Regions from separate parts of the Nonomuraea sp. NPDC049152 genome, predicted to be linked through region 1. Evidence: predicted binding sites of a transcription regulator. Region 1 holds the regulator's gene; each other region holds the start of a gene.
What was found. Region 1 encodes HrcA, which represses chaperone genes, less so after heat shock. Its sites were predicted from a motif close to TTGGCACTCTCNNNNNGAGAGTGCCAA; they were not measured.

Region 2: the regulator HrcA is predicted to act here: its motif matches at 1,367-1,393, upstream of groES (co-chaperone GroES).
Region 3: the regulator HrcA is predicted to act here: its motif matches at 1,460-1,486, upstream of AB0B45_RS01670 (DNA starvation/stationary phase protection protein).

What each region holds. Positions count from the first base shown of each region.
Region 1 is NZ_JBEZDO010000021.1:41,025-44,526, forward strand. It holds gene AB0B45_RS32410 (DUF3097 domain-containing protein) at 1-309, opposite strand, end outside; gene AB0B45_RS32415 (hypothetical protein) at 296-910, opposite strand; gene hrcA (heat-inducible transcriptional repressor HrcA) at 1,052-2,056, shown strand; gene dnaJ (molecular chaperone DnaJ) at 2,068-3,204, shown strand; gene AB0B45_RS32430 (16S rRNA (uracil(1498)-N(3))-methyltransferase) at 3,332-3,502, shown strand, end outside.
Region 2 is NZ_JBEZDO010000035.1:32,381-35,882, reverse strand. It holds gene AB0B45_RS42325 (hypothetical protein) at 1-129, opposite strand, end outside; gene AB0B45_RS42320 (Uma2 family endonuclease) at 126-419, opposite strand; gene AB0B45_RS42315 (MarR family transcriptional regulator) at 586-1,026, opposite strand; gene AB0B45_RS42310 (hypothetical protein) at 1,080-1,316, shown strand; gene groES (co-chaperone GroES) at 1,480-1,794, shown strand; gene groL (chaperonin GroEL) at 1,854-3,476, shown strand.
Region 3 is NZ_JBEZDO010000001.1:352,223-355,724, forward strand. It holds gene AB0B45_RS01665 (P-loop NTPase fold protein) at 1-861, shown strand, start outside; gene AB0B45_RS01670 (DNA starvation/stationary phase protection protein) at 917-1,384, opposite strand; gene AB0B45_RS01675 (helix-turn-helix domain-containing protein) at 1,496-2,338, shown strand; gene AB0B45_RS01680 (VIT domain-containing protein) at 2,335-3,502, shown strand, end outside.

The DNA of each region.
Region 1 (3,502 bases):
CGCGCGCAGGCCCTCGACGGCGACCGAACCCGAGGCGCTGCGACGCGGACCCGTGGCGGCGGGAGCGGCCGGCCGTACCAGTGTCACGGGCCTGCCGTCCAGCAGGAAGGCGGCGGGCGCCAGCGGGAACAGGCGCCGCTTGCCGAAGCGGTCCTCGAGCGTGACGGCCTCCTTGTCGCAGGCCACCACCGCGCCGCAGAACCCGCTGTCGGCGTCCTCGACGACCAGGTCGCGTTCGGCCGGCACGGTCGGGATCTTCCCCTTACCCGGGCGCCGCCAGTTTCCCGCAAGCACGTCACGCTCGTACATGGGGGGACCGTAGCAAATCGCCGTTCCTGCGCGCGTTGCTCCTGCGCACGAGGATCGCGATCGTCATGATGATCGCGAACAGGATGCCCGCGCCCGGCACGGCCAGCAGCACGACGACGCTGCCGGCGATCTCGGCTGTCGCCGCGGTGACCTGGCGGCCGACGCCGAACAGCGCGTGGGCGTCCTCCTCGATGTCGCAGTAGACCTCGTACTCGCCCTTCTCCGGCACGTCGATCAGCTGGATGAGCTTCCACTCGTTGACGGTCTGCCTGCCGTTCGGCTCTGCCAGGTCGCCGCCGTGGATCTCGCACGAGTAGTGGACGGGCCGCCGGCTCGACAGGAAGAGCCCCGGCTGGTCGGCCGGGTCGATCGGCACCGTGACCGGTTCGCCGGGGGCGAAGGGCCTGGCGGGAACCAGCTCCTGCAGGGTGGAACGCATGCCCGAGGCGAACCCGACGACACCGCTGACCGCCGTCAGTAACGCCAGCACCCAGACCACCGCGATCCACCAGGCACGCGGCCTGATCTGCCTCGGGTCAGGAGGTGGAGCGTAGGCGCCGTACCTCGGGTCCTGCCGGTACGGCGGTCGAACGTCGGTCATGCCCACTATTGTCGACCTGCGGCTTGCAGTCGGCTTGACTCGGTGTGTTATCGCACCTTGTGGGTGAGAGCCGTACACTTGGCACTCGGGAACACAGAGTGCTAGACCTGTCGTTTCCTTCACAGGCAGGGAGGTGAGCACGTGCTCGATGATCGGAAGCTTGCGGTGCTCCGCGCCATTGTCGAGGACTACGTGTCCACCAACGAACCGGTGGGCTCCAAGGCGCTGGCCGAGCGCCACAATCTCAACGTCTCTCCGGCCACGGTCAGGAACGACATGGCCGCGCTGGAGGAGCAGGGCTACATCGCCCAGCCCCACACCAGCGCGGGACGGGTGCCGACGGACAAGGGCTACCGGCTCTTCGTCGACAAGCTCTCGCAGATCAAACCGCTGTCGAGCGCTGAGCGCAGGGCGATCGAGACGTTCCTCGCCGGTGCGGTCGACCTCGACGACGTGGTCACCCGCACGGTCAGATTGCTGGCGCAGCTGACCAGGCAGGTCGCGGTGGTGCAGTACCCGGCGCTCTCGCAGTCGACGGTCCGTCACCTGGAGCTGGTGCCGCTGACCGACAGGCGGGTGATGTTCGTGCTGATCACGAACACCGGCAGGGTCGAGCAGCGGGTCATCGAGCTGCCGGAGACGATCGAGGAGTCGAGGATCGCGCATCTGCGCGCGGTGCTCAACGCCTGCCTCGACGGCTGCGGGCTCAACCAGGTGCCCGACCAGATCTCCGACCTTCCTGAACGGCTGCCCGTCGAGGACCGGCCGGCCGCGGCGACGATCCTGTCGGTGCTGCTGGAGACCCTCGTCGAGCGGCACGACGAGAAGATCGTCTTCGCCGGCGCGGCCAATCTGGCGGGCGCCGACTTCACCACGGGCCTGCGCGACGTGCTCGAGGCGCTGGAGGAGCAGGTCGTGCTGATGCGCCTGCTCGGCGAGACCTCCGACATGCCGACCACGCTCACCGTCAGGATCGGCTCGGAAAACCCCTACACAGGACTGCGTGGCACCTCCCTCGTCGCCACAGGGTACGGTTCGGGGGCCCGCCTCGGCGTGCTCGGTCCCACCCGGATGGACTACCCCGTGACGATGGGCGCTGTGCGCGCGGTGGCACGCTACGTCAGCCAGATCCTGGCTGCTTCATAAGAGGTCGATAAGTGGCAAACGACTACTACGGCACCCTCGGGGTCCGCCGTGACGCCAGTCAGGACGAGATCAAGAAGGCATATCGTCGCCTGGCTCGCGAGCTGCACCCCGACGTGAACCCCGATCCTGCGACGCAGGAGCGCTTCAAGGAGATCACGCAGGCCTACGAGGTCCTGTCCGATCCCAACAAGCGGCAGATGTACGACCTGGGTGCCGACCCCTTCGCGGGGGCGGGCGCGGGCGCCGGAGCCGGCGGATTCGGCGCGGGCTTCCCCTTCAGCGACATCATGGACGCCTTCTTCGGCTCGGCCGGCGGGGCTCGAGGCCCCCGCTCGCGCGCCAGGAGGGGGCGCAACGCCACGATCAGGGTCGAGCTCGACCTGCGTGAGTCGGCGTTCGGCACCACCAGGGAGCTCAACGTCGACACCGCGGTGCTGTGCGAGGTGTGCTCGGGTTCGGGCGCCGCTCCTGGCACGCATCCCGACACCTGTGACATGTGCCAGGGGCGCGGTGAGATCTCCCAGGTCACCAGGTCCTTCCTGGGCCAGGTCATGACCTCGAGGCCGTGCCCGCAGTGCGGCGGGTTCGGCTCGATCATCAGGCACCCCTGCCAGGAGTGCTCGGGCGACGGCAGGGTCCGCACCCGCCGTACGATCAAGGTCCGCATCCCCGCGGGCGTCGAGGACGGCACCCACATCCAGCTCGCCGGCGAGGGCGAGGTCGGCCCCGGCGGCGGCCCTCCTGGAGACCTGTTCCTGGAGATCGTCGAGAAGCCGCACGAGATCTTCGAGCGGCGCGGCGACGACCTCCACTGCACGGTCCAGATCCCGATGACCGCGGCGGCCCTCGGCACGTCGCTGACCGTCCAGACGCTCGACGGCGCGGAGGAGATCGACGTCCGGCCGGGCACACAGTCCGGGCAGGTCATCACGATGTACGGCAGGGGCGTCCAGCGTCTCAACGAGACCGGCCGCGGCGACCTGCTGATCCACGTCAACGTGGAGACGCCCACCCGCCTCGACCAGTCGCAGGAGGACCTGCTGCGCGAGCTGTCCAAGCTGCGCGGCGAGGAGCGCCCGCCGGGCAAGTTCGCCCCCGGCCAGCAAGGGTTCTTCTCCAGGCTGAGAGATGCCTTCAACGGCCGTTAGATCATCTTCTGCTACGGCAGGCCGGCTCGGCCCCACCGCGGTCACGTGGCCGGGGCCCGTCCATCACGCTGCGCCAGCGGGACTCCGGCCGGCCGCCGTCACGTCGCCCGCCTAGGGGGAGGCTGCTGTGACCGTGCCCGTGTTCCTCGCCGACGCCTCGGACTTCGGCCGTGCGGAGTTCGTCCTCGGCGGCGCCGAGGGGCGACACGCCGCGGCCGTGCGGCGCATCCGTCAAGGAGAGCGGGTCGACCTGACCGACGGGGCCGGGTCGGTCGCCGAGTGTGTGGCCGTTGAGGTG
Region 2 (3,502 bases), on a different contig from region 1:
CTCGATGTCGATGGGGAAGGGCACGGAGACCTTGACCCGGTCCCGGTGGAGGCCGGTGCCGACGTAGGAGGCGACGGCCTCGTCGAGTTCGTAGGTGTGGACGACGGGTCTGCTGTCCTCGTCCTTCACGATTTAGAGGTGCTCGATGCCGGCCGCGGCATAGATCCTGGGCTTGACGTGATCGGACGCGGGGAGACGACCTCGACCACCAGATGGACCTCATGGGGGGTGTAGGTCGTGCGCCTCATGTCGGCCGCGATGGACGCGTCGATCACGAGGAGGTCGGGGCGCGGCCGCTGTCTGGGCGCGATCGTGACGTCCATGTGGGCCGCGACTCCACCGCCGGTGGGGGCCTGTCGTTCGAGGGCGTCGGCGAGGTGCCGGATCACGACATCGTGGAAGCGGCTCTGGGGCGAAATGAAGGTGAAGGTCCCGTCGACGAGCTGGGCGTGCTTGAAGAGGTCAGGCTCGCCACGGGGCCCGTCCTGAGGGAGCAGGTCGAGATCATCGGCCCTCTACCCGTCCTCCGGTGGGTACGGCCAGTCGGCGAGCGCGTCCCGCGAGCCGTTGTTCGTGACGATCACATCACGCATCGTAGCGTGACGCGCACCACGGCTCTGTGTCGTCGAGGGAGACGAGGAGTTTGCCGAGCAGTTCGCGAAGGGTGGACCGCTCGTCGGGCGCGAGCCCCGACAGCAGCGCTCGCTCGGTGGTGCTGCGGCCGCCCTTGAGGTCGGTGACCAGGCCGAGTCCCTCGTCGGTCAGGGTGACGATGATCATGCGGCGGTTGCCCGGGGCGGTCTCGCGGCTCACGAGGTCCTTGGCGACGAGCCGGTCGATGCGGTTGGTCGCGGCGCCGGGGCTGAGCAGGAGGGCGTTGGACAGGTCCGTCATGCAGGAGTGGCCGCCGACCCTGTGCAGCGTGGCCAGCACGTCGAACTCCCACGGCTCCAGGCCGTGGGCGCTGAAGTACTCCTTCAGGCCGCGTTCGAGCAGCCGGGAGGCGCGGGTCAGGCCGGAGACCACGTCCGCGGACTCGGCGGCCAGGAGCGGTCTACCACGGGGTCGCCGAGGAGGCGGTGTCCGTGGCCGAGGTGGCCAAGGCCGCGGCGAAGGCGGCGGGCGTGCGGGAGGGCGCCGAGCCGTGGCCCGTGGAGGAGGCGGCCAAGGTGTTCGGCGGGCCGTTCGCCGACGCTCTCGCGCTCAGCCAGCGGGCGGGCGCCCGCCGTACCAAGGAGGAACTGGGGTGGGAGCCCGGCCGTCCCGGCGCTCTGACCGAGCTCGTCGAGGGGTCCTACGTATCCGCTGTGAGCTGAGCCGGGCGGTTCGTGTTGACGGGCACGGCCTGCTTGCATACTGTTTCGTTTTGGCACTCTCCTACTGAGAGTGCCAACGTGCGACGAGGCAGGTCTGACACCCGCGACGGCAGGCCCAGCTGGTCGCCTCTTCTAGATCAACCAAATCTGAAGGGGAGGTCCGATCGTGACGACCGCCACTAAGGTTCCCGTTAAGCCGCTCGGCGACCGCATTGTGGTCCAGCCGCTTGAGGCGGAGCAGACCACCGCTTCCGGCCTGGTCATCCCGGACACCGCCAAGGAGAAGCCGCAGGAGGGCAAAGTCCTCGCGGTGGGCCCCGGCAACTGGGACGAGGACGGCGACAAGCGGATTCCGCTTGACGTCAGCGAGGGCGACATCGTCCTCTACAGCAAGTACGGCGGCACCGAGGTCAAGTACGGCGGCGAGGAGTACCTCGTGCTCTCCGCCCGTGACGTTCTCGCCATCATCGAGAAGTAAGCCGTGAGAAAGCCCCGGGCCGTCAGTGCCCGGGGCTTTCGACGCTGAGAGGACTTTCCATGCCGAAGATCCTGGAGTTCGAAGAGGACGCACGGCGCGCGCTCGAGCGCGGTGTCAACGCCCTCGCGGACGCAGTGAAGGTGACCCTCGGCCCGCGTGGCCGCAACGTGGTCATCGACAAGAAGTTCGGTGCGCCGACGATCACCAACGACGGTGTCACCATCGCCCGCGAGGTCGAGCTCGAGGCGCCCTACGAGAACCTCGGCGCCCAGCTCGCCAAGGAAGTGGCGACCAAGACCAACGACATCGCCGGTGACGGCACCACCACGGCGACCGTCCTCGCCCAGGCGATGGTCCGCGAGGGCCTGCGCAACGTGGCGGCGGGCGCTTCCCCGCTGTCGCTCAAGCGCGGCATCGACCTGGCCGCCAAGGCCGTCAGCGAGAAGCTGCTGGCCACCGCGCGCCCCGTCGAGGACAAGAAGGAGATCGCCAATGTCGCGACGATCTCCGCTCAGGACGCCAAGATCGGCGAGCTGATCGCCGAGGCGTTCGACAAGGTGGGCAAGGACGGTGTCATCACCGTCGAAGAGTCCAACGCCATGGGCATGGAGCTCGAGTTCACCGAGGGCATGCAGTTCGACAAGGGCTACCTGTCGGCCTACATGGTCACGGACCCCGAGCGCATGGAGGCGGTGCTCGAGGACCCGTACATCCTGATCCACCAGAGCAAGATCGCGTCCATCGCCGACTTCCTGCCGCTGCTCGAGAAGGTCGCCCAGACCAAGAAGCAGCTGCTGATCATCGCCGAGGACGTCGAGGGCGAGGCCCTGGCCGTCCTGGTGACCAACAAGATCCGCGGCACCTTCACCTCGGTGGCCGTCAAGGCCCCCGGCTTCGGTGACCGACGCAAGGCCATGCTGCAGGACATCGCGATCCTGACCAACGGCCAGGTCGTCAGCGAGGAGATCGGCCTCAAGCTCGACCAGGTCGGCCTCGAGGTGCTCGGCAGCGCCCGCCGCGTCGTCGTCACCAAGGACGCCACCACGATCGTGGACGGCGCCGGCGACCCGCAGGCGATCGAGGACCGCGTCAAGGAGATCAAGCTCGCCATCGAGCAGTCCGACTCCGACTGGGACCGCGAGAAGCTCCAGGAGCGCCTCGCGAAGCTGTCCGGTGGCGTCTGCGTGCTGCGCGTCGGCGCTGCCACCGAGGTGGAGCTCAAGGAGAAGAAGCACCGCCTCGAGGACGCGATCTCCGCGACCCGCGCCGCGATCGAGGAGGGCATCGTCTCCGGCGGTGGCTCCGCGCTGATCCACGTCTCCAAGGAGCTGGACGACCTCGGTCTGTCCGGCGACGAGGCCACGGGCGTGGGCGTCGTGCGCCGCGCGCTCGTCGAGCCGGCCCGCTGGATCGCCGAGAACGCCGGTCTCGAGGGCTACGTCGTCACCCACAAGGTCTCCGAGCTGCCCGTCGGCCACGGCCTCAACGCCGCGACCGGCGAGTACGGTGACCTGGTGGCGCAGGGCGTCATCGACCCCGTCAAGGTGACCCGCTCGGCCGTGCAGAACGCCGCGTCCATCGCCGGCATGCTGCTCACGACCGAGGTCCTCGTGGTGGACAAGCCCGAGGAGGAGGCCCCGGCCGCCGGTGGTCACGGCCACGGTCACGGCCACGGCCACTGATCTGGGTCGACCCGAAGGTCCGCGCC
Region 3 (3,502 bases), on a different contig from region 1:
CTCGACCGCTGCTCGTCCGGGACGGTCGCGCAGGTCATCGAGGCGATCAACCTGTTCCTTGCGGGCGAGTTCCCGAACTGCGTCTTCGTGCTGGCGATGGAGCCCGACGTCGTGGCGGCGCACGTCGAGAACGCCTACCGGGGCCTGCAACTGCCCGAGGGCGTCGGCTGGCGGTTCCTCGAGAAGATCGTGCAACTACCGCTGAGCGTGCCGCAGCTCGACGACGACCGGCTGCCCCACTACCTGCGCGTCCTGCTCGGCCTGCCGTCGCACGACGCGCCGCCGCGCGCCGAACCCGTGCGTGAGGAGGAGATCGACAGGGTGGAGGCGGCCATCAGAAAGCTGTCGCCGACCAGTGCGACGTTGGAGCGCAGCGTCCGCCACGCCCAGGCCGCCCTCGGCGCCCGCCCCGAAGAGGTCCTGCGCGCGGCCGACCGCGTCTTCGGCGACATCTACAGCGACGAGAACGCCTTCCACGCCATCGAGGCGACGCTCCCGTGGCTGGACCTGCGCAACCCGCGCGAGGTGAAGCGGTACCTCAACGTGTTCCGCTTCTACTCGTTCGTCACCTATCGGCGGCAGCTCGCCGGGGCTCCGCGCACGCCGGACGCCGCGGTGGCCAAGCTGGCCGCGCTCACGGCCGGGTGGCCGCACCTGCTGTCGACCCTCTGCAGGGAGGCGCATCCGGGTGCGACGGTGCTCGATCGGCTGGAGCGGGCGGCGCTGCGCGGCGACGGTGACGCGTGGCTGCGGGCCCTCATGGAGGGCGAGGTCGCCACGCACGGGGCCACGGAGGAGGCGCTCCGCCTCCTGCTGGCCACCCGTCCCCCGATCGCCGCGCTCGCCGCCGAACTCCTGTAGTTCCTTACCCCTGAGCTCTTTCCACCCCTGAGCTCTGTCTACCGCTGGGCTCTGTCTACCGCTGGGCCTGGAACATCCAGTGCTGCTTCTCGACGTCCTGGGTGACGGCGATCAGTACGTCCTGGGTGACGGGGTCGGGCTCGTCGGTCGCGGCGACCCGCTCGCGCATCCGCCTGAGGACCCCTTCGAGGATGTCGGTGAAGGTGGCGACGACCTTGCCGTCCTCGATCCACCCCTGCTCGGGCTGCTGCACCTTCGTCGACCCCGCGATCGTGGCCGATCTCCCGTCAGGGTTGATCCCCAGCGCGACGGCCCGCTCCGCGACGGTGTCGGCGTGCTCGCGCGCCACCGCCACCAGCTCGTCCAGCTGCAGGTGCAGCGGACGGAAGTGCGGGCCGATCACGTTCCAGTGCGCCTGCTTGGCCACCAGGGAGAGATCGATCAGATCGACCAGCGCCCCCTGTAGGGCCTCCGCGACGACCTTCCTCGCCTCGCCCGACAGCGCTCCGGTGATCGTAGCCATGAGGTTGTCCTCTCGTCGCTCGACAAAAAGGTTCGCTCTGAACAACCGATCTCACCGGCCGAATCTTCCCCGGCATTGACACTGCAACGATGACAGTGTCATCGTTGCATCATGAGCGAGACCTGGACGATCGGCGAGCTGGCGCGGCACGCGGCCAGCGAGTTGCGCACGTCGGGCCAGCAGGTCAACGGGCGGGTGCGCGAGGTGCCGAGCGAGCGGCTGATCAGGTGGTACGCCACGATCGGGCTCCTCGACCCGCCGCTGACCAGACGCGGCAGGGTGGCCCTCTACGGTCGGCGCCACCTATTGCAGCTGGTGGCGATCAAGCGCATGCAGGCCGAGGGGTCGTCCATCGCGGAGATCCAGGCGGCCCTGACGGGCGCCACCGACACGATGCTCGCCCATGCCGCCCAGCTCCCCCTCCCTCCGCTCACCGCGGGCACATCCCCCCACCCCGGGCCTCCCCCTCACGCCACGCCCCCACACCCCTGGCCGCCCTTCCCCCCTTCCCCCGCACCCCCGCCAGCCACCGGCGAGACGCCGGCTGCACGGCCGGCCACCGCCGACCCCTCCGAACCGCCTGACGGCCCCGAAACCGCCTGGCCACCCCCTGCCCCCGCACCGGGCGACGGTCCCACCACCGCCCAGCCGTCTCCTGCCCCTGGCTCCGTCCGGCCGTATCCACCACCTCCTGCCCCCACGACGTCACCCGCCGCGCCTGACACCGTGTGGCTGGGCGAGGTGGCCAGGCCGAGGTTCTGGGCGCGCAGCCCCGAGTCCGGTCCGCGGTCGTGGCCCGTCCACGGGGTACGGCTGGCCGAGGGCGTGACGCTGCTCATCGACGGCGCTAGCCGTACCCCGTCAGAAGCCGACCTCGAGGCAGTCCTCGCCGCCGCCGGACCGCTTCTCGCGGTGCTCGAAGAGCGCCGCCTCCACGAAGGGAGCGCGACATGAAGATCATCTCGCTGGACCCGACCGAGTGCCTTCCGGTCCCCGAGGCCGGCATGGGCGCGCTGCGGACCGAGCGCGGCAACCTGCCATTGGAGAGCGTCGACGTCGCCGCGCGCATCTCGGGGCTGATCGCGGGCGTGGAGGTGGCGCAGGGCTTCCGCAACCCGTTCGACGTGACGCTGGAGGCGACCTACGTCTTCCCGCTGCCCGACAGGGCGGCCGTGACCGCGTTCACGATGGAGGCCGACGACCGGCTGATCGAGGGCGTGCTCAAGGAGCGCGGCCAGGCCAGGGCCGACTACGACAGGGCGCTCAGCGAGGGCAGGAGGGCCGCGCTCGCCGAAGAGGACAGGCCCGACGTCTTCACGATCACCGTCGGCAACATCCTGCCGGGCGAGCGGGTCACCGTGCGGCTCACGCTGAGCCAGCCGCTGCCGTACGAGGACGGCGCGGCCACCTTCCGCTTCCCCCTGGTCGTCGCGCCGCGCTACATCCCCGGCGACCCCCTCGACGGCACTCCCGCGGGTGGCGGAGTCGCGCCCGACACCGGCGCCGTCCCCGACGCCTCCCGCATCACCCCGCCCGTGCTGCTGCCGGGCTTTCCCCATCCGGTACGGCTGTCGCTGCGCGCCGACGTCGACCCCGCTGGCCTCGAACTGCGCGAGCTCGCCTCCAGCCTGCACGTCGTCCAGCGCGAAGGCACCACCGTGGAGCTCCAGCCGGGCGAACGCCTCGACCGCGACTTCATCCTCCGGCTGGGCTTCGAGGCGTCGACGGCGCTGCTGCTCGACGGCGACGGCACCTTCAACCTGACCGTGCTGCCGCCCGCGCCGCAGGGGCAGCGCACCCCCCGCGATGTGGTGCTGCTGCTCGACCGCTCGGGCAGCATGACGGGCTGGAAGATGGTGGCGGCCAGGCGTGCCGCCGCCCGCATCGTCGACACGCTGACCACCGACGACAGGTTCGCGGTGCTCGCGTTCGACTCCGTGGTGGAACAGGCGTTCGAGGGGCTGCGCGAGGCGTCCGACCGTAACCGCTACCGCGCGGTCGAGCACCTGGCCAGGGTCGACGCCCGCGGGGGCACCGAGCTGCTCGCCCCGCTCCGGCAGGCCATCACCCTGCTCACGCACCCGTCCCCACCATCGCCCACGCCCCCTCGTGGAACGG